Regions from separate parts of the Methyloceanibacter caenitepidi genome, predicted to be linked through region 2. Evidence: predicted binding sites of a transcription regulator. Region 2 holds the regulator's gene; each other region holds the start of a gene.
The links. Region 2 encodes LexA, which represses DNA repair genes until DNA is damaged. Its sites were predicted from a motif close to TGTTCNNNNTGTGTTCNG; they were not measured.
Positions count from the first base shown of each region.

Region 1: the regulator LexA is predicted to act here: its motif matches at 4,108-4,125, upstream of GL4_RS03730 (DNA recombination protein RmuC).
Region 3: the regulator LexA is predicted to act here: its motif matches at 4,583-4,600, upstream of GL4_RS17805 (ImuA family protein).
Region 4: the regulator LexA is predicted to act here: its motif matches at 1,832-1,849, upstream of GL4_RS09070 (single-stranded DNA-binding protein).

Region 1 covers NZ_AP014648.1:790,698-798,313, reverse strand. Annotated here, with positions in the region: gene murI (glutamate racemase) at 1-88, shown strand, start outside; gene murJ (murein biosynthesis integral membrane protein MurJ) at 105-1,739, opposite strand; gene truA (tRNA pseudouridine(38-40) synthase TruA) at 1,779-2,516, opposite strand; gene fmt (methionyl-tRNA formyltransferase) at 2,531-3,457, opposite strand; gene def (peptide deformylase) at 3,508-4,026, opposite strand; gene GL4_RS03730 (DNA recombination protein RmuC) at 4,156-5,394, shown strand; gene GL4_RS03725 (potassium channel family protein) at 5,425-5,916, shown strand; gene GL4_RS03720 (metal ABC transporter permease) at 5,913-6,806, opposite strand; gene GL4_RS03715 (metal ABC transporter permease) at 6,806-7,616, opposite strand, start outside.
Region 2 covers NZ_AP014648.1:2,190,214-2,197,829, reverse strand. Annotated here, with positions in the region: gene trpD (anthranilate phosphoribosyltransferase) at 1-226, shown strand, start outside; gene trpC (indole-3-glycerol phosphate synthase TrpC) at 236-1,054, shown strand; gene moaC (cyclic pyranopterin monophosphate synthase MoaC) at 1,051-1,542, shown strand; gene GL4_RS10220 (molybdopterin molybdotransferase MoeA) at 1,546-2,745, shown strand; gene lexA (transcriptional repressor LexA) at 2,951-3,655, shown strand; gene GL4_RS10210 (ComEC/Rec2 family competence protein) at 3,689-5,887, opposite strand; gene gltX (glutamate--tRNA ligase) at 5,995-7,431, shown strand; gene gltA (citrate synthase) at 7,584-7,616, shown strand, end outside.
Region 3 covers NZ_AP014648.1:3,175,954-3,183,569, forward strand. Annotated here, with positions in the region: gene GL4_RS15240 (NUDIX domain-containing protein) at 1-445, opposite strand, end outside; gene GL4_RS15245 (nickel/cobalt transporter) at 470-1,594, opposite strand; gene GL4_RS15250 (DUF1007 family protein) at 1,615-2,298, opposite strand; gene GL4_RS15255 (Flp family type IVb pilin) at 2,491-2,673, opposite strand; gene GL4_RS15260 (L,D-transpeptidase) at 2,909-3,475, opposite strand; gene GL4_RS15265 (class I SAM-dependent methyltransferase) at 3,572-4,438, opposite strand; gene GL4_RS17805 (ImuA family protein) at 4,867-5,574, shown strand; gene GL4_RS15275 (Y-family DNA polymerase) at 5,468-7,057, shown strand; gene GL4_RS15280 (error-prone DNA polymerase) at 7,054-7,616, shown strand, end outside.
Region 4 covers NZ_AP014648.1:1,954,308-1,961,923, reverse strand. Annotated here, with positions in the region: gene gyrA (DNA gyrase subunit A) at 1-64, opposite strand, end outside; gene GL4_RS09075 (bacterioferritin) at 589-1,077, shown strand; gene GL4_RS09070 (single-stranded DNA-binding protein) at 1,186-1,659, opposite strand; gene GL4_RS16735 (MAPEG family protein) at 1,982-2,593, shown strand; gene GL4_RS09060 (DUF2585 domain-containing protein) at 2,702-3,256, opposite strand; gene GL4_RS09055 (AAA family ATPase) at 3,367-4,935, shown strand; gene uvrA (excinuclease ABC subunit UvrA) at 5,018-7,616, shown strand, end outside.

The DNA.
Region 1 (7,616 bases), 1.4 Mb from region 2:
GGAGCGCTTTGCGCGGATCGGCGCGATCTTCTTCGGGCAAGACATCGACGACGGCGCCGTGACGCTTGTCGATCTGAAGATGGCTTAGGCCGAGACGCGATCGGCTAGAGCTTGGGCGGCGGTTCGGAGTCCGGAAGGCTTTCCGACGCATCCGTCGGGTCTTCGATAAGGTCCGGCTTGATCGGCGCGGGCAGCGATGCCTCGTGCTCGATCTCCTTCATGAGACCGGCGAACCAACCCCACCCCAGGATGAGGAAGACTGCCGCGAAATAGAGGATGCCGCCTACCACGACAAGGATGCCGAGTATCGACTCCTCGCGGAACTTGGTCATGGAGGCCAAGGCATTCTCCAGCGCGAGGCCCCCGAAATAGAGCGCGACGGCGAAGGCGATACCGATGGCGGCGAGCTTGGCCACGGGACCGCGAATGGCCCCGCCGGACACGGCAAAGCCTTGGCGGCGCGCCAAGACCGCGAGCAGGATCAGATTGATCCAAGCGCCGATGCTGGTCGCCAGCGCAAGGCCCACTTGGGCGAGATGGCCCATCAGAGCAACCTTCAGCGCGATGTTCACGGCGGCGGCCAGTAGCGCGGCCTTCACGGGGGTCGCCGTGTCCCCGCGCGCGTAGAAGGGCGCGGTGAAGCTCCGCAGTAGCACGAAGGGAATGAGGCCGAGCGAATAGGCGGCGAGCGTATGACCCGCGGATAGCGCGTCTTCGCTCGTGAAAGCACCGCGGGCGAACAGCGCCCGCATGATCAGATCGGGAATCGCGATCGCTGCCGCCGCGCACGGGAGCGTCAGCAGGAGCGCCAGCTGGATACCGCGCGCCTGCGCCGATGCCGCACCCTTGATGTCGCCCGCCGCGAGGCGCCGCGACATTTCCGGCAGCAGCACCGTGCCGACCGCGATGCCCACGACACCGATGGGAAGCTGGTTGATGCGGTCGGCGTAGTAGAGCGCTGATAGTGCGCCGGCCGGCAGGAAGGATGCGATCACCGTGTCGGCGAAGAGCGCCAGTTGCACGCCGCCCGCCCCGATGATCGCGGGGCCGAGCGCTTTCAAGAACCGCTTCGTGGGCTCGTCGAGCCGCGGCATGCGCAGGCGGATGCCGTAGCCGTGCATCTCCGCGTCGCCGCCGACCAGCAGCACCATGGCAACGCCTGCGATTAGCACGCCCCATGCGGCCGCGTGACCCGCGCTCTCGAAATAGGGTGCGAGCGCCAGGGTGGCTATCAGCGAGACGTTGAGCAGAATGGAAGCGCCGGCGGCGGACGCGAAACGATTGTTGGCATTGAGGATGCCTGCGAACAGCGTCTCCAGCGACACAAGCGCCAGGTAAGGAAATGTGATGCGCGTGAGCGCGACAGCGAGGTCGAAGCGTTGGGGATCGTCGGACAGGCCCGGCGCCAGCAGCATCACCACGTCCGGTGTGAACAGGAGCGCGATCGCCAGCAGGACGAGGTTGATGGTGATGAGCGCGGCGCCGACCTGATCGGCGAAGAGTTTCGCCGCAGGCAGCCCCGCCTTCTCCAGTGTATGGGCATAGGCCGGCACGAAGGCTGCCGCGAACGCGCCTTCGGCGAAGATCGCGCGGAAATGGTTCGGCAGCCGGAAGGCGACGAAGAAGGCGTCGGCGACGGGCCCGGCGCCGAGAATGGCGGCCATCACCACATCGCGAATGAAACCCGAGAGGCGCGATACGAGCGTCAGCCCGCCGACGGTGGCAATGCGCCTGATCATGGATGTGTCCCCTTCGCCCGCTCGGGCGCCCATCCAGGATTAATAGTCGACCTTGACCAGGTAAAGGCCGCAAGCCGGAGCGACGGGTCCGCAGGCCGCCCGGTCGCGCGCGTCCAAGGCCGATTTCAGCTCACCGGCCGTCCAGCGCCCTTCGCCGACGCATTTCAGCGAGCCGACCATGGAGCGCACCTGATTGTGCAGGAACGAGCGCGCCGAGGCTTCGACCCGGATGATCTCGCCATGCCGCGAGACGTCGAGCCGATCGAGCGTCTTCTTGGGGGATGCCGCCTGACACTCCGAGGAGCGGAACGTCGTGAAGTCGTGATGGCCAAGAAGGGTCTGCGCGGCCGCATGCATGGCCTCGGCATCGAGCGGCTTAAACACGCCCCAGGCCCGGTCGCGCTCCAGCGCCAAAGGCGGGCGGCGATCGACGATGCGATAGAGATAGTGTCGCGCCTTGGCCGAGAAGCGCGCATCGAACGCCTCGGTGACCTTCTCGCACGACAGCACGGCGATCGGATCTGGACGCAGCTGCGCATTGAGAGCATCGCGCACCCGCGCCGGTTCCCAATCCTTCTCGAGATCGAGATGGGCCACCTGCCCCGTTGCATGAACGCCCGCGTCAGTTCGTCCGGCCCCGCGCGGGATCGCCCCCTCGCCGGAGAAGGCCTCGACCGCTTGCGCAAGCCGCCCCTGAACCGACATCTGGCCGTCCTGCAACTGCCAGCCGACGAACGGCGTGCCGTCATATTCTAGAAGGAGCTTGTAGCGGGGCATGATCGCGCGCCCGCCTAGAGAAGCGTACTGCCGACCGGCAGATCGACGCCGCGTAGAAACGCGTCCGCCAGCATCGGCTTCTTGCCGGCACGCTGGACGCGGGTCAGGCGCACAGCGCCATCGGCGCAGGCAACGGTCAGGCGATCGTCGAGCAACTGACCGGGCGCCCCGCGCCCTTTCTCCAGCGTCGAGCCCTGAACCTTGACGCGCTCGGTCTTGCCCTTCTGGACGAGCTCAAACCAGGCGCCGGGATAGGGCGACAGGCCGCGGATATGGTTGTGCACCTCCTGCGCGGGCCGCGCCCAGTCTATACGGGTCTCTTCGTTGGTGAGCTTGGCCGCATAGGTCGCGAGTCCGCCGTCCTGCTTCACACAGTGGAGCTTGCCCTCACCGAGCGTTGCGAGCACTTCCACCATCAAATCGGCGCCGAGGATCGAAAGCGCATCGTGCAGTTCGCCCGCGGTCATGTCGGGGCCGATCGCGACGCGGTCCATGAGGCAGACGGGGCCCTCGTCGAGCCCTTGGGTGACGCGCATGATGGAGACGCCCGATTCCGCGTCGCCCGCCATGATCGCGCGATTGATCGGCGCCGCGCCACGCCAGCGGGGCAGCAGGGAGGCGTGGATGTTAAACACGCCGTGCCGCGTGCCGTTAAGGACCACCTCCGGCAAGATCAGCCCATAGGCGACGACGACAGCCGCGTCTGCTTCGAGAGCGGCGAACCGCTTCTGCTCGGCGGGGCTTCTGAGACTTTCTGGGACACGCACAGGCAGCCCGAGCGCCTCGGCTTCCTGATGCACCGGCGAGTTGCGAACGGCCATGCCGCGCCCGGCGGGCCGTGGCGGCTGGGTATACACGGCCACGATGTCGTGGCCCGCCTTGGCAACAGACAGCAGCGCCGGAACGGCAAAATCCGGCGTGCCCATGAAGATGATCCGCATGGCCCGGTCTTAGGCCGGTTCGATGCGCATGGGAAGCCGCTTCGCCGGGCTTAGACCGCCGTGGCGCGCTTTTGCTTGGTGAATTTCCGCACGATCATGTCGCGCTTCAGGCGCGACAGATAGTCGATGAAGAGGACCCCGTTCAGGTGGTCGACCTCGTGCTGGACGATCGTGGCCAGAAAGCCCTCGAGTTCCGCCTCCTGGGACTTGCCCTCGCGATCGAGATAGGACACGCGCGCCATTGCCGGGCGCTCGACCTCCGCCGTGACGTCGGGGATCGACAGGCAGCCCTCCTCGTGCACGCGCATCTCGTCGGATCGCTGCAGAATCACAGGGTTCGCCATGACGAGGGGCGCGGGCTCCTCCTCGTCTCGAGCCGGATCCATCACGATCACCCGGCGCAGGATGCCGATTTGGGGCGCGGCGAGGCCAACGCCAGGGGCGTCGTACATCGTCGCCAGCATGTCGTCCATCAGCGTGCGCAATTCGTCGTCCACGCGTTCGACGGGCTCCGCCGTCTGGCGCAGTACAGAATCGGGGATGGTGACGATGGGATGGATGGTAGCCATGACTGACGCTGACATAAGGACCGATGCGGCTCCGGTCAATGTGCTGCATCGACCGCGGGTGTGAAGCGCCGCCAGGGCGCGTGTTCCTGTTTTGGTCTAGCCTCCCGAATCAGCCTATAGCTAGTCACTATGGTCCTTGAGCCCCTGCATATCGGGACGGTGATGATCGACCCCGTTCTGGTGGGCCTTGTGCTCGCCGGAGTGGCTGTGCTCGCGCTCCTGATTCTGGCGATCGTGATGGTCGTCCATCTTGCCCGCCGAAAGCAGGACGCCGCCGCGCAAGGAGACCAGCTCGGCGAGCTGCGCGTGCGGCTTCAGACGCTCGCGGAAATCAGCGTGACGCGGCACGGCGATTTGGCGCGCGCCGTCAACGAGCGCCTCGACCGCATGACCCACAAGGTGGGCACCGATCTCAACGAGAGCGCCCGCAAGACTCACGAGACCATTTCGCGGCTGAACGAGCGGCTGGCCGTGATCGATACGGCTCAAAAGAACCTCACCGAGCTCTCTGGCAACATGGTCAGCCTTCAGGAGATCCTGGCGAACAAGCAGGCGCGCGGGGCCTTCGGCCAAGTTCGCATGGAGGCCATCATCAAGGACGGGCTCCCCGCCGGCGCCTACTCTTTCCAGGCGACGCTCTCAAACAACACGCGGCCCGACTGTCTCCTGCATATGCCGAACACGCCGGCGGGCGTCGTAATCGATGCGAAGTTTCCGCTGGAAGGCTTCGAGGCCTTCCGTACGGCGCGCAGCGATGAGGCGAAGAAAGCCGCCGCCCGGCGCATCCGTACCGATGTGGGCAAGCATATCGATGCGATCGCCGAGAAGTATCTCATCCCCGGCGAGACTCAGGACACCGCCATTCTGTTCGTGCCTTCCGAATCCATCTCTGCGGATTTGTCGGAGCACTTCCCGGACATCGTCCAGAAGGCGTACCGCGCGCGCATCGTGATCTGCGCGCCGAACATGCTGATGCTCGCAGTGCAGACCATGCAGGCCATTCTCAAAGACGTGCAGATGCGCGAGCAGGCGCATCTCATCCAGCGGGAAGTGTCGACCCTGATGGCCGACATGGGACGGTTCCGCGACCGCGTGCTCGATCTGCAGCGGCACTTCGGCCAGGCCAACGCCGATATCGACAAGATCCTCACTTCGGCGGACAAGATCACGAAGCGCGGGCAGAAGATCGAGCAGCTCGACTTCGACGAAGACGCCAAGACGGTTCGCGACGCCAAAGCCGTTCCGCACGGTACGCCTGCGGCACCTGCGTCGGCAGCCGTCCCCAATGTCACTCAGGCCAGTGCCGCGCGTGAGCCCGGCAAGGGGCCGCGCATCATCCGCCAGCCGGATCTGTTGGCCGGCGAATAGCATCACGACACGAACTTAAGGGGACAAGAGATGGATCCGACCGTCGCAGAGACCGTGAAGGAGTCCATGTGGATCTCCACCATGAACGTCTCGATGCTCGATCAGCTCGCCGTTGGCGGCGCGACGAGCCTCGTCAACCTTTTCATTCATGCGATCCTGGTCGGCGCCATCGCCGCAACATTGCGGAACCTCGCAAACACCGACGCCTCGTTCCCCGGCTTCGTGCAGTACATGCTTGTGATCGTCGCCACGGGCACGCTTCTCGTGGTCGGCCATTTCGGTGAATGCGTGATCTGGGCGTATGTCTATAAGTGGGTCGGCGCCGTTCCCAAGGACACCGATCTCATCTATTTCGCGTTCGGCAACTACACCACGCTCGGTTACGGCGACGTCGTGCCCGTGCCTCAATGGCACATGCTTGGCCCGATGACGGCCCTCAATGGCGTCATGCTGATCGGCTGGTCGACCGCGCTCGTCTACGACCTGCTGCACCGGTCCGTGCAAACGCCAAAAGCGAGTTAGGACGCATCGGCGCCGCGAATGCGTTCGGGCGACCCGCTTTCCTGCCGGCCGAAGATTTTAGGCAACGGCCAGAGCCCGCGCTTCGGCGAGAACAGAAAGACCATCAGGAACATCGAGGCCTGAGTCAGTACGATGCAAGCGCCCGTTGCCCCATCGATGTGAAAGCTGATGAGCGTGCCGAGCGCTGCGGAGCTGCAGGCCACCGCGACGGCGATCACCAGCATGCGTTCGAAGCGGTCCGTGAGGATATAGGCGGTGGCGCCCGGCGCGATGAGCATGGCGATGACAAGAATGATGCCCACGGCCTTGATCGAGCTGACGATGGTCAGCGAGAGCAAGATCAGCAGCCCGTAATGCAGCACGTTGACCGGCAGGCCAATGGCGCGGGCATGGTTCGGATCGAAACAATAGAGCAGGAGGTCGCGGCGCTTGGCGAGCACGATGAGGAGCGTGCCACCGGCGATGATCGCCGTCTCCAGAAGATCGCCAGCGGTCACGCCGAGAACGTTGCCGAAAAGGATGTGGTTGAGATGCTGGTCCGTCTCGACCTTGGTGAAGAGCACGAGCCCGAAACCGAACATCCCTGAGAACACGATGCCCATCACCGTGTCTTCCTTAACCCGGCTGTTGTATTTCAGATAGCCCGTCATCAGCGCGCAGGCGAGCCCGGCGACGAACGCACCGACAGCCAACGGTATGCCGAGGACAAACGCGATGACGATGCCCGGCAGCACGGCGTGCGAGATCGCGTCGCCCATCAGCGACCAGCCCTTCAGCACGAGATAGCAGGACAGGACCGCACAAACGGCTGCCACGAGAAGCGACATGCCGAGCGCCCGCTGCATGAAGTCATAGGCGAACGGCTCTACGAAGAACGCAATCGGGTCCATCAGGCGCCCTCCTGCACGGGACGGCTTTCCGGCAGTGCGCTGCCGTTACGCAGATTCTCATCGCGGACGGCGCGGGCCTTGCGATGTGCGGCGATCACGCCGTGCTTCGGTGCGAAGTAGAATGCGGCAAGGAACAGCAGCGTTTGAAGCGTGACGATGACTCCACCGGTCGCGCCATCGATGAAGTAACTCAGATAGGCGCCAACGAAGCTGGTGACGGTTCCGATCCCGACGGCGATCGCGATCAGACGGTCGAAGCGATCGGTGAGCAGGTAGGCCGTGGCGCCCGGCGTCACCACCAGCGCAATTACGAGACACGCACCCACGGTCTGCAGCGCCGCCACGGTGCAGGCGCTGAGCAGCGTAAAGAACACCAGTTTCAGCGTGCGCGTCCGAAGTCCGATGCTACGCGCATAGGTCTCGTCGAAGAACGTGACCATCAGGTCCTTCCAGATGAAGGCCAGCACCGCGAAAGAGACGACCGCGATGATGACGACCTGCAGCGCGTCAGCGTCGGGGATCGCGAGGATGTTGCCGAGCACGATGGTCTGGATCGACACGGAGGTCGGATACAGCGACGCCATGAGCAAGCCGAGCGCGAATAGCGTCGTGAACACGAGACCGATTGTGGCGTCTTCGCGCAGCCGCGAGTGCGCCTTGACGAAGGCCATGCCGAGCGCGGCGAGGATGCCGGCGAAGAAGGCGCCCGCGGCAAAGGGCGCGCCGATGATGTAGGCGCCGGCGACCCCGGGCACGATGGAATGGCCGAGGGCATCGCCCATGAGCGACCAGCCCTTGAGCATCAAATAG
Region 2 (7,616 bases):
CGACGCCGAAGAGAACGCGGCGCATATCCGGTCCGTGCTCCAGGGCAATCCGGGGCCGATCAGGGATATCGTTCTGATGAATGCCGCAGCCGCGCTGCTGGTCGCCGGGAAGGCCAACACGTTACGCGACGGGGTCGCGCTTGCCGCCGAGTCCATCGACAGCGGCAAAGCCTTCAAAGTTTTGGAGGGGCTTGTCGAGCGCACCAATGCTAAGGTGGACGGATAGGGATTTCCCATGGCGACGGTCCTCGACAAAATCCTGGCCTACAAGCGCGAAGAGGTTGCGGCTGCGAAGAATACGCACTCCGAGGCCGACTTGCGTGCGCAGCTCGATCCCGCCGACAAGCCCCGAGGTTTCGCTCGCGCGCTGAAGGCGCGGATCGCGTCGGGAGACTTCGGGCTTATCGCCGAAATCAAGAAAGCCAGCCCGTCGAAAGGTCTGATCCGGGCCGATTTCGATCCGCCGACGCTAGCCGTCGCATACAAGGCCGGCGGCGCGGCATGTCTGTCTGTGCTGACGGACGGTCCCTCGTTCCAGGGCAACCCGGAGTATCTGACCATGGCCCGCGCGGCCTGTTCCCTGCCCGCGTTGCGCAAGGACTTCATGGTCGATCCGTACCAAGTGCTCGAAGCGCGCGTTCTCGGGGCGGACTGTATCCTGATCATCATGGCCGCGCTTGACGATGCCGTGGCCCATGACCTCGAGGACGCTGCGCGCGACCTCGGCATGGATGTGCTGGCCGAGGTGCATGACGAGGCGGAGCTCGAGCGCGCCCTGAAGCTCAAGACCGAGCTTATCGGCATTAACAACCGCGACCTCAAGACCTTCGACACGACCCTCGAGACCACCGAACGGCTCGCGCCGCGCGTGACCGGCGACCGTATCGTCGTCTCAGAGAGCGGCATTTTCCATCACGCAGATCTTGAGCGGCTCGCACGTACCGACGTCCGGACGTTTCTGGTGGGCGAGAGCCTAATGCGGAAGCCCGATGTGGCTGCCGCGACCCGCGCGCTCCTGACGGGCGAGGAAACCGCTACCGAGGCGGCGCAATGAACAGCCCCTTGAAGAGCCCGCTGTCGCATCTCAACGCGCGCGGCGAGGCCCACATGGTCGACGTGTCGGAGAAGGCTGTCACCTCGCGCACCGCCACCGCCGAAGGTTTCGTCACTATGGCGCCGGCGACGCTCGACATGATCCTGGACGGGACGGCGCCCAAGGGCGATGTGCTGGCGACGGCGCGTATCGCCGGCATCATGGGTGCAAAGAAAACCTCGGACCTTATTCCCCTGTGCCACCCCTTGGCGCTGTCGAAGGTCACGGTCGATTTTACACCGGACCGTGAGAATGCGTGCCTGCGCGTCGAGGCGACGACGAAGGTCGACGGCAAGACCGGCGTCGAGATGGAGGCGTTGACTGCCGTCACGGTCGCCTGCCTCACGCTCTACGATATGTGCAAGGCCGTGGACCGGGCCATGAGCTTCTCGGGCATCCGCCTGATCGAGAAGACGGGTGGCCGCTCCGGCACGTTCCGCGCGCCTTAAGCGATGGCTCTCATCTCCGTCGAGGACGCGCTTGAACGGGCCCTTCGGGGATTGACCGCGCTCGGCGTTGAACGCGTTCCGGTTGCGCATGGCGCAGGCCGGGTGCTTGCGGAAGATTTGAGCGCGACGCTCACCCAACCCCCTTTCGATTCTTCGGCCATGGACGGCTATGCGGTCCGTGTTGCCGACGTTCGCGCCCTGCCCGCGACGCTTGCCCTGGTGGGGACGTCTGCTGCCGGCGCGCGCTTCGACGGCATCCTCGAGCCCGGCCAGGCGGTCCGGATCTTCACGGGCGCGCCGGTGCCCGACGGAGCCGACACAGTGGTGATCCAGGAAGACACCGAGGCGCTCGGAGACAGCGTGCTGATCAAGGAGGTCGAGGCCGGTCGGCACATCCGCCCCCGCGGTCAGGATTTCATGGAAGGCGACGTGCTGCTGACGGCGGGAACGAGACTTGGCGCCCGCGCGCTCATACTGGCTGCGGCGATGAACCATGCGGAACTGCCGGTTCGCAGGAAGCCGCGTGTCGCGATCCTCTCGACCGGCGACGAGATCGTGCCGCCTGGGAGCATGCCTGGTCCCGACGAGATCGTGGCGTCCGTCAGTTACGGCATCACTGCTCTCGTTGAGTCGCTGGGCGGCGTGCCTGTCGATCTTGGGATTGCGCCCGACGAGGCGCGGGCGCTTGCGGATGCGATCACGCGCGGCGCCGATGCGGATATCCTCGTGACGATCGGCGGGGCCTCGGTCGGCGATCGCGATTTGGTCGCGGGCGCGCTGGCCAACGTAGGGATGGAGCTCGACTTTGCCAAAGTGGCCATGCGGCCTGGAAAGCCGCTGTTTGCTGGACGGCTCGGCCAGGCACGTGTGCTCGGTCTTCCGGGGAACCCGGTCTCGGGGATGGTCTGCGGTCTCGTCTTCCTGCGGCCAATGTTGCGGGCGCTTCTCGGCGACAGCCGGAAGGATTCCCTACAAGAGGCGATTCTGGCCGCCCCACTTGCCAAGGGTGGTCCGCGGCAAGCCTATCATCGGGCCATTTCGGCCTTTGCAGGCGACGGTACGCGCACCGTTCGCCCGCTTCCCTCCCAGGATTCGTCCCTGATGGGAGCCCTGGCCCGCGCGGACTGCCTCATCGTGCAGCCCGCCTCGTCCCCTGCCGTCCCCGAGGGCGGAAAGGTCTCTATCCTTCCGTTTCCGGACTAGTTAACCCCCCGGCAACCCGAATCAAACGAACAAAAGGCGTCCAAAAGCGCCGCTCGGGCCGATGTGTGTCGGGTACCGCTTGCGGAACACAAATAGAACATCTATACTGTTCACGATTTGTACGATACGGGCGAGGCCATATCCGAGAGTGGCCGAAGCTAGTTTGGTTGGCGCTCGCGTTCGAGCCGCTCAAATAGGGGGCCAGATGCTCACACCGAAGCAAAAAGAGCTTCTCATGTTCATTCATGAGCGGTTGAAGGAGTCAGGCGTTCCGCCTTCGTTCGATGAGATGAAGGAAGCTCTGGATCTTCGGTCGAAGTCCGGCATTCATCGCCTCATCACGGCACTGGAAGAACGCGGGTTCGTCCGCCGTCTGCCCCACCGGGCACGCGCCATGGAAATCATCAAGCTTCCCGAATCGGTGCCGCAGAGCGTGGCCGCACGCGGGCGCGGTTTCTCACCGAGTGTGATCGAAGGCAGTCTTGGGCGTGCCGCGTCACCGGCCGCGCATCCGGTCTCCGAAGGGCAGACCATCGCGCTGCCGATCATGGGCCGGATAGCCGCAGGTGTGCCGGCCGAGGCCATTCAGACCAAGCTGGATACGATCGAGGTGCCGCCGGAGCTTCTGGCCAAGGGCGAGCATTACGCGCTCGAGGTGAAGGGCGACTCGATGATCGAAGCCGGCATTCTCGAGGGCGATACGATCCTGATCCGCAAGTGCGACGATGCCAATAATGGCGATATCGTCGTGGCTCTCGTGGACGAGGAAGAAGCCACGCTGAAGCGCTTGCGCCGACGCGGCGACTCGATCGCGCTGGAGGCCGCCAATCCCGCATACGAGACCCGTATCTTCGGGCCGGACCGTGTGCGGGTCCAAGGGCGGCTCGTGGGCCTTATCCGCCGGTACTAGCGCCGCTACTGAGTTCCTGCCCTTCGGGCCCAGCTACCGTTCCGAAGCTTTGCGCAGATCGGTGGCAGGAGACCTCGCGTGCCGCGACCAGGGGCGTCTTCCGCGGTGATCCGCCACGGTCTCCGTCCGAATGGACAATCCTTCGATATAGAGCGCGTGCGCGCCTTGGGCCGACAGCGCCGCCCGGTCCACGATGACGCGCGGGGCTTTGCAGGCCTTGCCGAGCTTGAAAGGCGCGATCACGATATCGGCCCTGCGGCAGTCTTCGGCGATGGCGCCGGATTCCCGAATCAACGCAACCGTCTTTCCGTTGACCTTGCCCACGCAGCCGATCGGATCGCAGCGAAACGGCGTTGTTGGCGGCAGCACCTTCGGATCGGTGTCGTCGCCGTCGGCCAAGAGCCATTTCTCGACGCTGTAACTCGCCGCCGTTGCCGACGGGAAGATGAGCCCACCCTCCCCGCGGATGGCGGCGGTCTTGCCGTCGCGCTCGATCAGCACGTCCGGCCGGTTGCCCGGGGGCGCCAGCGCCAGTCCCAGCCCGGCGATCACGAGGCCGAGTGCCCGCAGTCGCGTTCGCCATAGACACAGCCACAGTCCGCCAAGCGCGATGAGCGCGAGCGACCAGCCCGACAAATCCGGCAGGACAGTCACGGCGCCGGGCCAGGACGCCACCCACGCCGCCGTGCCCACCATGAGTTCGATTCCATATCCCATGGCCTGCAGCGGCCAGGCTTCGAGACCAAACGGCATGGCGATCAAGGAGAGGAGCGCCATCGGCATGATCAGTAGGCTGATAAGCGGCGCCACGATCATGTTCGCGGCGATCCCGAAATGGGTCATGCGATGGAAGTGATAAACCGCAAAGGGCGCCACGGCCGTACCGGCGATCAACGTCGTTAGCCCTGCCCCCATCACGAGCGCGGCAGTCCAGCGCAGGCGGCGCCACAGGGCGCTGGTCTCGACGGTAGACAGCCGCTCACGGGCCGAAAGCGCCTCGTAGGCGGCCACAAGGCCGATGACTGCCGCGAAGGACATCTGGAAGCTCGGGTCGAACATGGATTCGGGCGAGAAGGTGAGAATGGCGAGTGCCGCCAGGGCGACGTTGCGCATGGTAATGGCAGGCCGGTCGAGCAGGATCGCGACCATGACGATGCTCATCATCAAATAGGCGCGAACCGTCGGGACAGCCGCTCCGGACAGAACCAAATAGAACGTGGCGGCCAGGAGCGCAGTTGCTGCCGCCCATTTCTTGATGGGATACCGCAGTGCCAGAGCCGGCACAGCGGCGAGCAACGCCCGCACGAGCCAGAACACACTGCCCGCCATGATCACCATGTGCAGGCCGGAAATGGCTAGGACATGGGCGAGCCCCGCGTCTCGCATGGCCTCGGTCACGTGTTTCGGAATGCCGCCCCGCTCCCCGGTGATCAGGGCCACGGCAATCGCGCCGTCCTCACCGGGCAGCGCGGCGCGGATGCGCGCACCGACAGCATCACGAAGCCGGTCGACCCCGGCCCACAGGCGCAAGCTCAATGGCGGTTCCGGAGCGCCGTCGAGATGGCTGACCCGGCCCGTGGCATATCCGATGCCGCCCAGCTGCTGGAACCACGCCCGCCGGCCGAAATCGAAGTCGCCGGGGGCGACAGGCTCCGGTGGCGGGTTCAGGGTCGCGCGTAAGGACACCGCCTCTCCGGGAGCGACAGCCGTGTCCTTGCCGGAGATGGTCACGCGCACGCGCTCCGGAGCCTCCGCGCGGGTCAGCGAGCCGATCGAGACTACGCGTATCGTCAGCCGGTCGCGCGCGTCGCTGCGTCGTTCGAAAGTCTCCACGTAGCCTTGCACGGACACGTGCCGCAGTTCGGCCTGGAGAACCGGTGCGCGGACAAGTTCCGTTCGTAGTTTGGCGGCCCCAAAACCCATAGAGAGCGCCATTAGCGCTAGCCCCAAGGCGGCGCCGGCGGGCGATACACGGACGAAAATGAATATGCCCAGCGCGCCAAGAACGAATGCGACAGCTAGGCGGGCCTGCGGCTCCGTGGGTAGGGCGAAATAGAGCGCTATGCCGCCCGCGAAGAAGACAGGCAACCACAGGATCCAGCGGTCGGTCTCGGCCTCCAGAGCATCCGTGAGGGACCGCGCCAGGCGTGGCAGCAGTCCTGGGGGACGCGTGGACGCGTCCGGGGGCCAGCCGCGCCCGTCGTCATCCTGTCTGTCGTCCGTCCCCGGCATGGCTCCCCCCAGCCTGCCCTTACCCGCGTGCTTCCCGTATGCTACACCCTCGCGCGGACGCTTTCCTTCTTCATCTCAACCACTTTTTCCGGGTCAAGACCTCACCGATGACCGAGACCGTTATCACGCGATTTGCGCCGTCCCCGACGGGCTTCCTGCATATTGGCGGCGCGCGTACCGCCTTGTTCAATTGGCTCTTCGCCAAGGCGCATGGCGGCAAGATGCTGCTTCGAATCGAGGACACGGATCGGGCCCGGTCCACGGATGCGGCCATCGAGGCCATTCTGGACGGGCTGCGCTGGCTGGAGCTCGAGTGGGACGGCGAGCCGGTCTATCAGTTTTCGCGCGCGCCGCGTCACCGTGAGGCCGCAGAGCAGCTCCTGGCGGAAGGCAAGGCCTATCGCTGCTATGCGAGCCCGGAGGAGCTGCAGGCCATGCGCGAGAAGGCGCGCGCCGAGGGCGGTACGCCGGGCTACGACGGGAGGTGGCGCGACAAGGACCCGGCCCTGGCGCCGGAAGGTGTTGCGCCGGCGATCCGGTTCAAGGCGCCACGCGACGGCGAGACCGTCATCGAGGACCGCGTCCAGGGCCGCGTGACCTTCGCCAACAAGGACCTGGACGACTTCGTGCTCCTACGCAGCGACGGCACGCCGACCTACATGCTGTCGGTGGTGGTCGATGATCACGATATGGGCATTACCCACGTTGTCCGCGGCGACGACCACCTCACCAATGCCGCGCGCCAGACCCAGCTCTTCGAGGCGCTTGGCTGGAAGACACCGATCTATGCCCATGTGCCGCTGATTCACGGGCCGGACGGGGCGAAGCTGTCGAAGCGGCATGGCGCGCTCGGGGTCGAGGCCTACCGCGAAATGGGCTATTTGCCCGTCGCCTTGCGGAACTATTTGGTCCGGCTCGGCTGGAGCCATGGCGACGCGGAGGTCATCTCCACCGACGAGATGATTTCCTGGTTCAATCTCGAGGCCATCGGCCGCTCGCCGGCACGATTCGACTTCACCAAGCTCGAAAGCCTCAACGGCCACTACCTGCGGGCCATGCCGGACGCAGAGATCGTGAGCCATTTGAAGGCGCTCGTGCCGCACCTTGCGGACGGCGATGCGCTCCTCGCACGCATCGGCGACGATGGCTGGGACAAGATCGAGCGCGCCATGCCGGGCTTGAAGGAGCGGGCCAAGACCCTGATCGATCTCTTGGAGAGCGCGGACTATCTCTTCGCCAAGCGTCCTATCGAGCCCGACGAGAAGGCGGCCAAGCTCCTCGAAGACGGCGGCCGCGAGACCTTGGCCGAGTTGCTGCCGGATCTGGAGGCGGTCGATCCTTGGTCGGTGGCGGGAATCGAAGCCGGCGTGCGAGCGTTTGCCGAGCGAACCGATCGGAAGCTTGGTAAGGTGGCGCAGCCGCTCCGTGCGGCCCTGACCGGCCGAACGACATCGCCCGGTATCTTTGATGTGCTCGAGGTCCTTGGGCGCGAAGAGGCTTTGGGGCGGATTGCCGATCAAACGCGCGCAGTCCAAAGTGCGTAATATTTATGCAGTAACTCGTGTTGCGCTGCAGTAAAATCAACGCGAAAATGCGGCAACGCAAAACGATGCGGTGAACTTTGGGGGCGTCGTATTCTTGTGAATCCGGTTGAGCGTTTTGCCCGCCACCCCGCTTATGTCCAGGAGGTTTTGAGATGAGTATCGCAGAAGAGCTTGGCTCGAACGAC
Region 3 (7,616 bases), 990 kb from region 2:
CACGAAATTTCACCGCATCTTCCAGGATTTTTGCATGGTCGAAGGCGAGACGCTCGGCCCGCCAGTCATCGACCCACGCAGCGGCCGCGGCATCGTCGCCCGCGACCGGATCGGCCGGTGTTGCGAGTTGCGCGAGAAACACGGTGCTGACTGTGTGACCGCGCGGGTCGCGAGCCGGGTCCGAATACACGCCGACGAGCAAAAGATCGCCGACCGTGACACCGGTCTCTTCGCGTAGTTCCCGCCGGCACCCGTCCTCGACAGTCTCGCCGACATCGACGAAACCGCCCGGCAGCGCATAGCAGCCCTTGAACGGCTCGTGCCCGCGGCGAATGAGGAGCACGCGCCCGCGCGGATCGAAAACCACGCAATCGACGGTGAGCGCTGGTGTTTTCGGAAAGCCCATCAGATCTACGTCCGTATCAGCCGTGAGTGGCGCCACCATTGGAACTCGGGCTGCGACCAACCGCTAGAACGGCCGCGCCGGTCCGAGAGACGCGAGGAATAGCAGAAGCCCGATCGTCATCACAAACAACGCGCCGCCGATTGCGCAGACCGTCCAAACGGCCTCTGCCCACCGCGTATTCTCACCGCCGATTGCAAGCGCAACGTTGCGCGAACCGATCGCCAAAGACGCAAGAACCGAGACCGTAATCGCGGTGCCGAGCGCCATGGCAAAGGTCGAGGCGACCCCCGCCCAGAACAGCCCTTGCGCAAGCGCGAAGACGAGAACGAGGACCGCGCCGGAACATGGCCGAATGCCGACGGATAGAACCACCGCCCAAATTTTTCGCCAAGTCATCGGTTGCGCGATCTCGCGAACGTCCACGATATGACCGCAGGCCTCGCATGACTCGTGATTGTGATGATGGTGACCGTGCCGGTGATCGTGGCCGTGGGCGTGACCATGATCGCCATCGTCGTCGTGATGGCTGTGGTCGTGGTGGTGATGCCCCTCGCCCGCTTCCGTCGCTCCCCTGCGGCGCCAGACTCTCCACAGCGTCGATACGAGGAGCGAAAGCCCAACCAGAAAAACCAATGCGTAGCTGGCGCTCTCCAATTGCTTGACCCAGCGATTGACCTCGATCCCGGTGCCGTTAAGCGCAATAATCAGAACACCGACCAGGGCCACGGCCATCAAGCCTTGGACCGCCGCTGCGAGGAACGAGACGAGAATGCCACGGCGCACCGTTTCTCTGTTGGCAAGCACATAAGATGAGATGATCGCCTTCCCATGGCCCGGCCCTGCCGCATGGACGACGCCGTATATGAAGCTGAGTCCCGCGAGCCATAGCCCGGCCCGCCAGGCATTGCCCTCCTTGAGCTTCTTGATCGTCGCCGCAAGCGGCCGCAGCAGTTTCTGCTGCGTCTGAATGATCCAAGTCTGCAAGCGGCTGAATGGACCTTGCGCCTTTAGGGGCGCGGCTTGAACAGCGGCGGCCTGCGGCCGGGGCGTGCCCTGCGGCGCGCTGAATGCTGACGGCGGCGCCTGACGCTGGGCCGGCGCACCGAACGCCGAGGGCGGCGATTGCGGCGCCTCCGCCTGTGCGTGTGTCTGCCCAAGTGGCATCAGCGCCAAAACGGACAGTCCCAAGCATCCAAGAATGATTCTTGCTATTCGGCGCCGCATGTCACCGTCACGGTCTGCGCGAATTGCGATCCATAGTTGGAGTCCGGCCCGAGCTGACTGAAGAAGGATTCGGTCAGGGCCTTGGCGTCTTCGGCCGCCTCCGGATCAGCCGCGACGACTTTGGCGGCGCAGCCTGGCGCCGATCCGGCGATCTTCACCGGGTCCGTCTCGGCAAAGCCGAACGCCACGAAGAACGAGGGATCGTAGACATCCACCGTAACGCTCTTGGAGCTCGGCGAGAGCGGCGCCTCGAGCGGCAAGGTGAAATGGAGTGTCAGCGCCGTGCCGTCGTACTCGACCCAGTAGTCCTCGGGCCCTTTCAACGGTAGAAACGTATCGTCGCCCTCCCGCCTCACATAGGTGAAGTAGTCAAAGTCCTTCAAGGATTCGACGTTAACCTTGGCAAGAGGCTCGAGTTCATCCTTCGCATAGGTGCCGTCGCCATTGGTGTCGAGCCCCTGCACCGCCATGGCGCTGTAGAACTCGTCGAACGTCCAGGCGTGTCGGATGCCGGTGATTTCTGTTCGAGGGCCGAAGACCACTTCGGAACGCACAGTCGCCCAAACGTGGGGATGCGCCTCCACGGAGGCCGCAAAGCCGGTAGTGGCCGCTCCCAAAAGCGCCACGTGTAGGGCCGCGCGCGTCGCGCGCCCGCTCCAATATGGCAAGGCTCCGCTCCTTTGATTCGAAGCGCGTGGATTAGCCCTGAATTATGGAGGATTGGGGGCTGTAACGAAATCACATCCTCTGAGGCTCTAGGGAAGCGCTCCGGAAGAGGATGTGTTCGAGATCGTAGAACAAAGAAGAAAAGAAAACGGCGAGCCCGGAGACCGGGCCCGCCAAAGCTTGCGTTCGCTATCTTACGATGCGCCGCCCGGAAGCTTCTGAAGCTCCGTGTTCACGTTCGTGAAGATACCCGTCAGGGTACCACCGACCGTGCTGACGATCGTGATGATCGCAACGGCGATACCAGCAGCAATCAGGCCATACTCGATAGCGGTTGCGCCGGACTCGTCATTGATAAAACGCTTGATAGAAGTCATCTGGACTCTCCCATTACACTTGGAACTCTCAACATCGGCCCCGTACGCACTCCGTTTGGCCCGTGGAACCTGACGAGGAAGCTAACAGTCAGCCGTTAGACATAGGTTAAATCGATCCTCTAAAGTCGGGATCCTTAGGGTAAAAAATCCCTTAACGAGAAATTCCAAAAATCCAGCAAATCTGCGGTTTTGTTCTGACCGTTAACCTCAGACTTACTTCCTATTAACTTGCGGTTTACCATGTGACGCTGACGGGCGTCCCTATGGATACTCGTTGATAGAGATCGGCCACGTCTTGATTGAACATGCGGATGCAGCCGTGGGACACCGACTGGCCAATGGACCAGGGCGCATCGGTGCCGTGAATGCGGTAGAGGCTCTTGCCGAGATACATCGCCCGCACCCCCAGCGGATTGCGGGGATGCCCTCCCGGGACATAGGCCGGCAGGTCGGGGTTTTCCCGGCGCATTTCAGCCGTCGGCGTCCATCCGGGGTTCACGCGCTTTTCGCTGACATAGGTTTCGCCAGACCATCGCGCGTCGCCCTTGGGGGCCGCGATCGGATAGCTGATGGCTCTCCCGCCCGGCAGGATATAGTAGAGCCGGGCCTGGCCGAACTGGACGAAGATGGTTCCGGGCTTGTAGCCGGGGGGCACGGACACCAGATGGCGCCCCACCACTTGGGGCTGCGGCGGCGCGGGCGACAGGATCGAATCGAACAGCCCCGCCGAGACTTGGGTGGCCGGCAAGGCGGCGAGCGCCGCCGCAAGCCCAACGGCGGCCGGAAATTCGAGGATACGCATCACAAAACCTCGTTACGCTTCTTTGCAGGAAGCGTGGGGTGATTCTGGTTAGCGAAATCCAAACGGACGTGCCCGTGCGGGAAAGTGCCCGGCCGGTCAGTCTGGGCGCGTGCCGGTGACGATGTGGACATGGGCGTCCATATGCACGGCCCCATCAGTTTCGTGCTGCGCATAGCGCTGGGTCAGGCGTCGGCGTACGTCGGCACTGACGGCTGCGTCGGCCTCGGCGAGCAGGTCGCCGAGTGAGAAGGCGCTGAATGCGAAGTCCACGGCAGCCTCCGGCGGGACTCCGCCCCCAAGAGGGATCGTGCCGCGCCAATCGCGGACTTCGAGGTCGCGCAAGCCGGCGGCCTTTAGAAGACCCAATAGCTTTTCCCCGCCTGCATAGCGAAACGGCCCAGGCGCGTCGGGGTCCGGTTCCGGCACCTCCATGACTTGGACTACGGCCTCGCGCAGGCTCGTCATCCAGGGGTTTTGCGGCGGCGGGCCCCAGACGGCGAAGGCAATCCGACCGCCGGGTGCGAGCCAGGACGAAAGGTTTGAGAAAGCAGCCTCAGGGTCGTCGAAAAACATGATGCCGAAGCGCGAGACCAGCCGGTCATACGGGCCGGCGGGCGCAGGCGCGCGCTCCCCGTTGGCGATGTGAAAGGCGATGTCGCCCGTTTCGGTCGCGGCGCGGGTTCGTGCCTTCTCGACAAGGGCGGGTGAGATATCGATCCCGTGCACGCTGCTTCCTGCGGGCGCGTTGCGCAGGATTTTCAGCGTGGTGCCCCCGCCGCCGCAGCCGATCTCCGCGATCCGGAGGGGCCGATCCAGCTGAAGCGCATCGATCAGCGGCGCATCGACAGGATCCAGCGTGGCCTCCATGGCGCTGAGCTGATCGCACCATTTCTGCCCGCGTTCGTTGGCCCAATCTTCCGCCGAAACGGTCTGTGCCGGGGGCTGGGGCTGGATCTGGCTCATGGGCAACGTCTTCCTTCTCTTAGCGATGCGCCCTCTAGATGACCGCACGGACGCGAGGACGCAAGCGCGGCATTTGCGCCGGCTGGACCTCAATTAGGAGCCGCCACCCAACCTCCTTCCTTGACTCATCCCCGACTCGGGAGTAAGAACAAAACAGGAACGAGAGTGGAGTGTCAGTAATGCGTAACAACGTTCCAGACGGCGATCTTAGTGCCCTCGTTCCGCCGGCTGACGTTGAAGAAAGAGCAGGCGGTCACACGGGAAGGGTCCTGATTGAGCGGCTACGGGCATCCATCCGAGCACTCGAACAGGTTCCCGTCTCCTTAAGCATCCCCCCCGCGCCGGGTGCGGCCCCTTCCCGTCCCGCCTGCTCTTTGACGCCTTCTTCTTCTGCCTCCAACACAGCGAATGCCGCTTCGCACAGCCCTTTGAGCACGCTGCACCAAGCAGGGCTGCACGAGATCAAGCCCCATGCCTATCGCGACACGCCGGCGGGGCTGGGGCTTGCCCTGTCCGTGATTGCCGACATCCAAAAGCAAGGTCCGGGAGCGGTGCTGTGGTGCATGACGCAACGGCACGCCCAGGAATGGGGACGCCCTTACGGACCTGGCCTCCTCAAGGCTGGCCTCGACCCGGCGCGCGTCCTTATCGTCGAGACACACACCGCGGACGAAGCCGCCTGGGCTCTGGAAGAAGGGCTGAAAAGCGCCTCCCTGATCGCAGGCCTGGCCCAAACCGAGATCAAGACGCAGCTCACCGCCCGGCGTCTGGGGCTCGCCGCCCGCGCCGCCGGCACGCCATGCTTCCTCCTCACCGGTCATGGCGAGGCGAAGATCCCCGGCACGCTCACGCGCTGGCGGATCGCCACGGAGGCCAGCGCCCATATCCCTTTCGATACCGGCGCCGGCTTCGGCGGAGGCGCCCATTTCGGCGAAGGTACTCCTGGCCCCGCCTGCTGGCGCCTCTCCCTCGAACGCAGCCGGGCCAGTGCTCAACGAGAGGGAGTCGGCTTTCATGTGGAGGCCGAACATGACGGCCCGCATGAGCCGGATGGTCTGCGTGTGGTTCCCGCATCTTCCGATCGAGCGGCTGACCCGGGAACGCTTGCGCGCGGGTCACGCACCGCCACCGGCTAAGGCGCCCTTCGCGCTTGTCGGCAGCGACACGCATGGGCTCACGCTCACGGCCCTCAACATCCCCTGCCGGCAGGAGGGATTGACCCCCGGCATGCGGCTGGCCGATGCCCGCGCCATCTGCCCCGCGCTCCTCACTGAGCCCAATGCGCCGGATAAGGATGCGGCCTTTCTGGAATCCCTCGCCCGCTGGGCCTCCCGCTACAGCCCGTCCCTCAACGTGGACGGCACTGACTGCCTTTGGCTCGACGTGACCGGCGTCGCGCATCTTTTCGGCGGCGAGTCCGAACTGCTTGCCGATCTCAAAGACCGTCTTGCCAGGCTGGGCTTCCGCGCGCGGTTTGGCTGCGCCGGAACGCTCGGGGGCGCCTCGGCGCTGGCGCATTTCGCACGGCGCAGCCCCGCCCTCGCCGTACCCGACACCCTGCCGGACACGCTCGCGCCTTTCCCCGTCGAGGCCTTGCGCCTCGAGCCTAATACAGTCCTCCTCTTGCGGCGGCTGGGACTGAAACGCATCGGCCAGCTTTACGGCCTGCCACGCGCCAGCCTCGAACGGCGCTTTCATTCGAAGGACGCCGCCGAAAGCGTCCTGCGCCGCCTCGACGAGGCGCTGGGACGGAGGAACGAAACGCACGCACCGCTTCTGCCCGCACCCGATTACGTGGCGCGCCTCTCCTTTGCCGAGCCGCTCATCTCCCATGACGGGGTCCTGGCCGGTCTTGAACGTCTGGCGGCCGAGCTCTGCGGCATGCTCGCGCGCGCACGAGCCGGCGCCCGGCGCGTGGTGTTGTGGGCCGCACGCACGGACGGCTCCTCCGTCGCGCTTGAAGCCGGCTTGAGCGCGCCATCGGCGACGGCGGCGCACCTGGTGCGCCTTCTCAAGGAGAAGCTCGACACGATCGACATGGGATTCGGCGTCGACCTCATGACCTTCGCGGCGCTCGCCGTCGACGATCTGTCCCCGGAGCAAACTGCTCTCAGCGCGACCGACCGCAAGCCCGGCCCCGAAAAACTCATCGACGCGCTTGCCAGTCGTTTGGGCGCCCGCACCGTGCGCCGCCTGTTCCCGCAACAAAGCCACATCCCCGAGCTTGCGCAAACGGCGCGCAGCGCCTTCGCAAAGCTGCCGGCCTGGACCGGCGACGCCCGCAACACTTCTTTGGAGAAGCCGCCGCGCCCGCCCCTTCTGCTCGCGACACCGGAAAGTGTGACCGTGATGGCGGAAGTCCCCGAAGGACCGCCGCTCCGCTTCACTTGGCGGCGCGTCAGCCGCCGCGTCGTCAAGGCGGAAGGGCCTGAGCGCATCGCGCCCGAATGGTGGCGCGTCCTCGACGGCAGCCCGGCGCAGCGCACACGCGATTACTACCGCATCGAGGACGAAGATGGCTGCCGTTACTGGGTCTTCCGCGAGGGGCTTTACCAGGAACGGGATGAGGCGCGCGATGGCGATCCCCCGCGCTGGTTCCTGCATGGGGTGTTCCCATGACTGGTCATCCCATGACGGCTCTTGCCGAACCCCGTTACGCCGAACTCGACGTCACCACGAACTTCACCTTTCTACGCGGCGGTTCCCATGGCGAAGAGCTTGTGGCGCAAGCGGCGGCGCTCGGCCATACGGCCATAGCGGTGGCGGACGCCAATACGCTTGCCGGCGTGGTACGGGCGCATATCGCGGCGAAAGAGGCCGGCATCCAGTTCATCGTCGGTGCGCGGTTGATTTTGCAGGATGCGCCGTCCCTTCTCGCTTATCCCACGGACCGCGCGGCCTATGGCCGGCTCTGCCGCCTGCTGACACGCGGGCAGCGCCGCGCCGAGAAAGGGGAATGTCTTCTCGTGCTCGACGACGTGGCGGAACACGCGGATGGGCTGATCTTCATCGCGCTGCCTTCTTCATCGTCATCGCCCGGCTTGACCGGGCGATCCAGTAACCACCGTCCTATCGATTGCGAAGATCAGGGGTTAGTGGATGCCCGCTTTCGCGGGCATGACAGCACTTTCGAAGCGCAACTCATGCGTATCAAAGAAGCACTGCCCTTCCGCACGCC
Region 4 (7,616 bases), 240 kb from region 2:
GCGAAATCGGCCGGATATCGGAGGAGGATGGTCCCTCGACGCCTTCGTCTTCTTCGTCAGCCAAGGACGGAAATGCCTTCTAAAATCGGTCGGAGAACGCACTCCCAAGCGCGCCGATGCTCTAGCCGCGCGGGGTTCTTAGGATGCGTTCGAGAAGCTGTTTCTATAGCTGATTTCGCTACGATTCTGCAACCGCCAACGGCCTCTTATTGGCAGTATTTTACCCTGCAATTACAGATACTTGCCAAAGCACTTGGTGCGGCAAATAGGGCCGGTGGATTCGGCGCTGCGCAAGCGCGATTTGAGACGCCGTCGGCAGCCGCTTCATGGGGGCTCCAAGGGGAAAGCGGATATCCGAATCGGCTCCTTGTTGGAGCATGCTCCCGGACGTCCGCCGCCCCGTGAGCGCGCTTTCCAGTCGCATTGAAGACCGCGATCAAGATCCCATCTGAAGGATCTGGTTCGTTTGGGACCAACCAAGACAGGAATTTCAACCGGTCTCGACCGTTCGGATATTGACCTTCCAGAAACTGGCGCCGGGGATCATGGCGCCCCGATCGAGGCCCTGACGAAAAGGAACATGACACGATGAGCAACGAAACGACCATGAAGAACCTGCAGAAGGCGCTGTCGATGGAAGTGTCGGCGATGCACCAGTACCAGCTTCACGCCCATACGCTGGACGACTGGGGACTGGACAAGCTGGCGGCGCAGATGCGCGAGGAGATGACGGAAGAGCTGGGTCACTCCAACGAATACATGGACCGCATCATCTTCCTGAACGGCGAGCCGGAACTCACGTTCTACAAGAAGCCGGTCAAGGCGAAATCCCTGGAGGAGATGTTCAAAGCCGATCTCGCCGACGAAGAAGAGGCGATCGCGTTCTACACCGAGGCCGCCATGCAGGCCGGCGAACAGTCCGATGTCGGCACGAGGACGCTGTTCGAAAAAATCGTCCTGGAAGAGGAAGGCCACAAGAGCTGGCTCGAGCTGCAATTGAGCCTGCTGGATCGTCTGGGCGAGGAAACGTTCAGCTCCAAATACGTCTCCGGCGTCGAGTCGTCCGGCGACGCCTAAGCCCCGCGATCGTGGCTGCAGCGCCGGCGTGGCTTACGTCACGCGGCGCCCCGCGCCACGACGCTCGCGCTTATTTGGGAGCCGCGCCCGGGGAAACGCGCCCAAGATCTAGAACGGGATCTCGTCGTCCAGTTCCTTGTTGAACGAGCCGCCGCCACTGAGAGGCTTGGTGCGGCCGAAATCGCCGCCACCGCCGCCGCCTTCGCCTTCGCTCATGCCCCCACCCTGCTGGCGTCCGTCCAGCATGGTGAGCGTCGAATTGAAGCCCTGCAGAACGACCTCGGTGGTGTAGCGTTCCTGGCCGGACTGATCTTCCCATTTGCGGGTCTGCAACGATCCCTCGACATACACTTTCGAGCCTTTGCGCAGATATTGCTCGGCGACCCGCGCAAGCCCTTCGGAGAAGATCACCACCCGGTGCCACTCGGTTTTCTCGCGGCGCTCGCCCGAGTTCTTGTCGCGCCAGCTCTCGGTCGTCGCCAGGCGCAGATTGACGATGGGACGGCCGTCCTGAGTGTGGCGCACTTCGGGGTCGGCACCGAGGTTTCCGATGAGAATGACTTTGTTGACCGATCCGGCCATGTTTCCGACCTCCCCGCATACGAGCCGCTGTAAATAATCCCGGTCCGCGCGAGCTTCGAGCCCGCGACGGCCAATCCGGCACGATAGGCGCATGAGCACCCGCGTGCCAGGACGCATCGCCCGCCTTTCCTCCCTGTCCACAACCTGGGGGACGACGGCAATGCAGGTCGAATGTACCTGTTTTGTTCTCAATCGTCTACCATGTTGCCCTCTTGTTATTCCCTGGCGTGCGCCCTATGGCTAAACAAAACGACAGAGAATATTTGGCAGCGCACTTCATCCTCCGAGGGCGCCTGCCCCAGATCCAGGAAAAGCAAGAACGATGCAGCGGCAGGTCCGCCAGGGACAGACATCCACGCGCCGTAAGGGCAAGCGGCGCGACCCACGGGTCAAGTATTTCGGCTTCACCGCCATGCAGTGGCCCTTCATCGCCACGCTGGTTGGTAACTGGCTGTTTTCAGCGGCCGTCTTTGCGGCCGGCAAGACGTTTTGGGATTGGACGCCCGAAGCATGGGGCATCGCCGACCGGCTCGCCCTTGTCATCAAGGACGCCGTGGTAGCGATCCTTCCCGGCGTCCTTGGTATTTGCATCGTTGCGGCGCAGCGGCTCGACCCCTCCATGTTCGTCGGCTCGACGCCGAAGCCGAACTCGCCGGTCGAGATCAACACGAAATTCATCCTCAACACGTTTGAGCAGTTCACGGCCTACTTCATCGCCAACGCCGGGCTGGCGATGTACTGCCCCATCGAGGAGGCGCGCACGCTGCCGATCTTGACGGGCTTGTTCGTGCTCGGCCGCATACTGTTCTGGGTCGGCTACCACAAGAACCCGTACCTCCGGGCCTTCGGCTTTGGCGTGACGTTCTACCCGACCGTCATCGCCTATGTCTGGCTCATCCTGATCATGGTGTTCGGGATCCGGGTTCCGCTCTAGCAGCAGCATCCGTCATGGTGAGGTGCCCACCGGTCCTTCGAGGCTCGGGCTATCGCCCTCGCGCCGCAGGATGCTGGCTGGGCCTCGAACCATGACACGCGCCTGAACTCACCGGCTATTCTGCCATCGCAGCACCGTCTCGCTCGGCCACAACAGCATCAGCACGTTGAGAGCGAGGCCGTCGCGGATCATGATCCCGGTGAAGACCTCGAAGCCGATGGCGATGGTCACGGTGAGCCACACCGGCAGCCGGGCTGCGAGCACAAAGCCCAAGACCATGAACAGGATGTCGCTCACCGAGTTGAGGACGCTGTCGCCGTAATAGTCGAGCGCCACCGTGGCCTCGCGATAGCGATCGATGACGTAGTCCGTGTTCTCCACGACCTCCCACGTGGCTTCCACGCCGATGGCGAGAAGCAGCCGCGTGCCCAACGAGGCCCGCGGCGCGATCAGCCAGAACAGGAAGTAGAACAGGAAGCCGTGGATGATGTGCGAAGGCGTATACCAGTCGAAGATGTGCTGGGAGTTCTCCGAGCTCACCACCTGGAAGTGCCAGAGCTTCACGGTGCCGCATTTGCAGATCCATGGATGGCCCATGGCGTAAAGCACGAGTGCGGTCGCCACGATCAGACCGGCGGCAATGACATACTGGGTGCGGGTCATGGTCATGGTTTTTGTTAGCGCTCGCGAATCGGACCTTGATGTCGTTTGAATGGGTACAACTCATTCCCCGCCATCTCCAGTTCGGAGAGTGCGCGCGATAGGAGACAGTGATGACGCAAGACGAGGCCCTGGAGCTGCTCAAGACCGGCGCCAGCGTCTTCCTCACGGGCCGGCCGGGCAGCGGCAAGACCCACACGGTGAACCGCTACCTGGAGGACCTGGCCGAGGCGGGCATCCCCTATGCCTACACAGCCTCGACGGGAATCGCCGCCACGCACGGCCATGGGGTCACCATCCATGCCTGGAGCGGCGTCGGCGTCAAAAGCGCCCTCTCCCGGCGCGACTTGGACACTATCGCCGGCAACCGCCGCCTCGCCGGACGCATCGAAAAGACCAAAGTCCTCGTCATCGATGAAGTGTCCATGCTGCCCGCCCGGACCTTGACCTTGGCGGACACGGTCTGCCGCCATGTGCGGGCGACGAACGCCCCGTTCGGCGGCCTTCAGGTCGTGCTGGTCGGCGATTTCTTTCAGCTGCCGCCGGTCGTGCGCCGGCAGTCCGACGACGGCATGCTGCAATTCGGCGGCGACGAAGACGAGGCAGACGCGAGTTTTGCCCACGGCTCCGCCGCTTGGCGCGATCTCGATCCCACCGTCTGCTATCTGTCCGAACAGCATCGCCAGGAAGATCGCCCCTTCCTCGATATTCTCGATGCGATCCGTGCCAACGCCTGCACCGATGTTCACCGCGAGCGTCTCGCCGCGCGCATCGTCGCACACGATACGCTGCCGCCCACGCGGACGCGGCTCTTCACGCACAACGCCGCCGTGGACGACATCAACCGGCAGCAGCTCGCGAAGCTCGAGGGTGAACCGCATATCTTCCCCATGACTGGCAAAGGCGCTCAATTCGCCATCGACGCCCTCAAGCGGGGGTGCCTGTCGCCGGAGACGCTGGCCCTGAAACTGGGGGCCGTTGTGATGTTCACCAAGAACGATCCGGCCGGACGCTACGTCAACGGCACGCTGGGGCTGGTCGAGGACTTCGACGCCGAAACCGGCAACCCGGTCGTGCGCACCAAAGCCGGCAAGCGCATCGTCACCGAGCCCGTCACCTGGAAGATCGAGGAAGGCGGCTCGGAACGGGCCAGCATCACCCAGCACCCCTTGCGGCTGGCATGGGCCATCACCGTCCACAAGAGCCAGGGCATGTCGCTGGATGCCGCCGTGATCGATCTGTCAAAGGCCTTCGAGTTCGGACAGGGCTATGTCGCCCTCTCCCGCCTGCGCAGCCTCAAAGGGCTGCAGCTGCTGGGGCTCAACGAGCGCGCGCTGCAGGTCCACCCGCAGGCCATCGAGAAGGACGCCGAGTTCCGCAGTGCGTCGGAGGACGCGCTTCAAGCCATGGAGCGTCTGGGGCCGAAAGAGCTCGATCTGCGGCAGCAGGCCTTCATGGAAGCGCATGCGGGGAGCGCGGCCGATGCGGCCGGGAAGAGCTACGACGTCGCCACCCTGCGCCAAACCCACGGCAAGGCCTATGCCCCCTGGACCGAGGCGGAGGAGCAGGAACTGCGCCGCCTGCACCATGTGGGCGAAAGCCCGACCGCAATTGCCGAAATCCTGGGGCGGAAACCGGGCGCGATCCGCTCGCGCCTGAAGAAGCTGGCGCTGCTGTCCTGATGAAAAATGGCCCGGACAACGCCCGCCTGCGGCCTCTTATGCCTTGCGTGCGGGGCCGCATCCCCCGACATTACCCCGCAGTATGACGGCAAAATCCATCTCCATTCGCGGCGCCCGGGAACACAATCTCGAGAACGTGTCCCTCGACCTGCCGCGCGAAAAACTCGTAGTCATCACGGGCCTCTCCGGCTCCGGCAAGTCTTCGCTCGCCTTCGACACGATCTATGCCGAGGGGCAGCGGCGCTACGTGGAGAGCCTGTCGGCTTACGCGCGCCAGTTCCTGGACATGATGCAGAAGCCGGACGTGGACCATATCGAGGGTCTGTCGCCGGCGATCTCCATCGAGCAGAAGACGACCTCCAAGAACCCGCGCTCGACCGTGGGCACGGTGACGGAGATCTACGACTATATGCGCCTGCTCTGGGCGCGGGTCGGCATCCCCTATTCGCCCGCCACGGGTCTGCCCATCGAGAGCCAGACCGTGAGCCAGATGGTCGACCGGGTGCTGGCGCTGCCCGAAGGCACGCGGCTCTATCTGCTGGCGCCGATCGCGCGCGGCCGCAAGGGCGAGTACCGCAAAGAACTGGCCGAGCTGCAGAAGAAAGGCTTCCAGCGGGTCAAGATCGACAACGCGTTCCACGAGATTTCCGAGGCGCCGAAGCTCGACAAGAAGCTGAAGCACGACATCGACGTGGTGGTGGACCGGGTCGTGGTACGGTCCGATATGTCTGCACGGCTCGCGGACTCGCTCGAGACCGCGCTGTCGCTTTCCGACGGCATCGCCATTGCCGAGTTCGCCGACGAGCGCGGGCCTGGCGAGGACAAGCGCATCATCTTCTCGGCGAAGTTCGCCTGCCCCGTCTCGGGCTTCACCATCGAGGAGATCGAACCGCGCCTCTTCTCGTTCAACAACCCTTACGGCGCCTGTCCCGAATGCGACGGGCTTGGTACGGAGTTGTTCTTCGAGCCGGACCTCGTCGTGCCGGACGATTCCCTGTCGCTGAACCGCGGCGCCATCGCGCCCTGGACGCGCACGTCCGCCACCTCGCCCTATTACCAGCAGACGCTGGAGGCCGTCGCCAAGCACTACAAGCAGCCCATGACGAAGCCGTGGAAGGACCTCCCCGAAGACTTCCGCGAGATCGTGCTCTACGGCTCCATCGACGAGGTCGCGTTCACCTATGACGACGGCGTGCGCCGCTACACGACCGAGAAGCCCTTCGAAGGGGTGATCACCAATATCGAGCGGCGCTGGCGCGAGACCGAATCCAACTGGGTGCGCGAGGAGCTGGAGCGCTATCAGTCCGACCAGCCATGCGAGGCCTGTCTCGGCTACCGCCTGAAGCCGCAGGCGCTCGCGGTGAAGATCGCCGGGCTCCATATCGGCGAAGTGTCGGATTTCTCCATCCGCGAAGCCAAGGAATGGTTCGACGCCCTGCCCGGCGAACTGACCGATAAGCAAAACGAAATCGCCGAACGCATCCTGAAAGAGATCCGCGAGCGGCTGAAATTCCTCGACGACGTCGGTCTCGAATATCTGACTCTCGCCCGCGCCTCCGGCACGCTCTCCGGCGGCGAGAGCCAGCGCATCCGCCTCGCCAGCCAAATCGGCTCCGGCCTCACGGGCGTCCTCTACGTGCTGGACGAGCCGTCCATTGGCCTCCACCAGCGCGACAATGCCCGCCTGCTGGACACGCTGAAGCACCTGCGCGATCTCGGCAACTCGGTGATCGTGGTCGAGCATGACGAGGACGCGATCCTCGAAAGCGATCACGTGGTGGACATGGGTCCCGGCGCCGGCGCGCTCGGCGGCAAGGTCGTGGCCGAAGGGACCCCTGCGCAGATCATGCAGTCCCCGGACAGTCTCACGGGACAGTATCTCGTGGGGCTGAGGCAGATCGAACTGCCCAAGGAGCGCCGCAAGCCGAAGCGTGGCCGCGCCCTTAAAGTCAAGGGCGCGCGCGAGAACAATCTGAAAGACATCGACGTGGAGCTGCCGCTCGGCCTCTTCACCTGCGTGACGGGCGTCTCGGGCGGCGGCAAATCCACCTTCCTCATCGAGACGCTCTACCGCGCGGTGGCCCGCAAGCTGAACAACGCGCGCGAGCTCCCCGGCGACTACGACGAGATCTTGGGGCTCGAACATCTCGACAAGGTCATCGACATCGACCAGAGCCCGATCGGCCGCACGCCGCGCTCCAACCCGGCCACCTATACGGGCGCCTTCACGCCCATCCGCGAATGGTTCGCCGAGCTGCCCGAGGCGAAGACGCGCGGCTACAAGCCGGGCCGCTTCTCGTTCAACGTGAAAGGCGGGCGCTGCGAAGCCTGCCAGGGCGACGGCGTCATCAAGATCGAGATGCACTTTTTGCCGGATATCTACGTCACCTGCGACGTGTGCAAGGGCAAGCGCTACGACCGCGAGACGCTGGAGATCAAGTTTAAGGGCAAGTCCATCGCCGACGTGCTGGACATGACCGTGGACGAGGCGGCGGAGCTGTTCAAGGCGGTGCCGTCCGTGCGCGACAAGCTCCTCACCCTCGCCCGGGTCGGCCTCGGCTATATCCATGTGGGCCAGCAGGCGACGACGCTGTCCGGCGGCGAGGCCCAGCGCATCAAGCTCTCCAAGGAGCTGTCCAAGCGCGCGACGGGACGTACACTGTATATTCTCGACGAGCCCA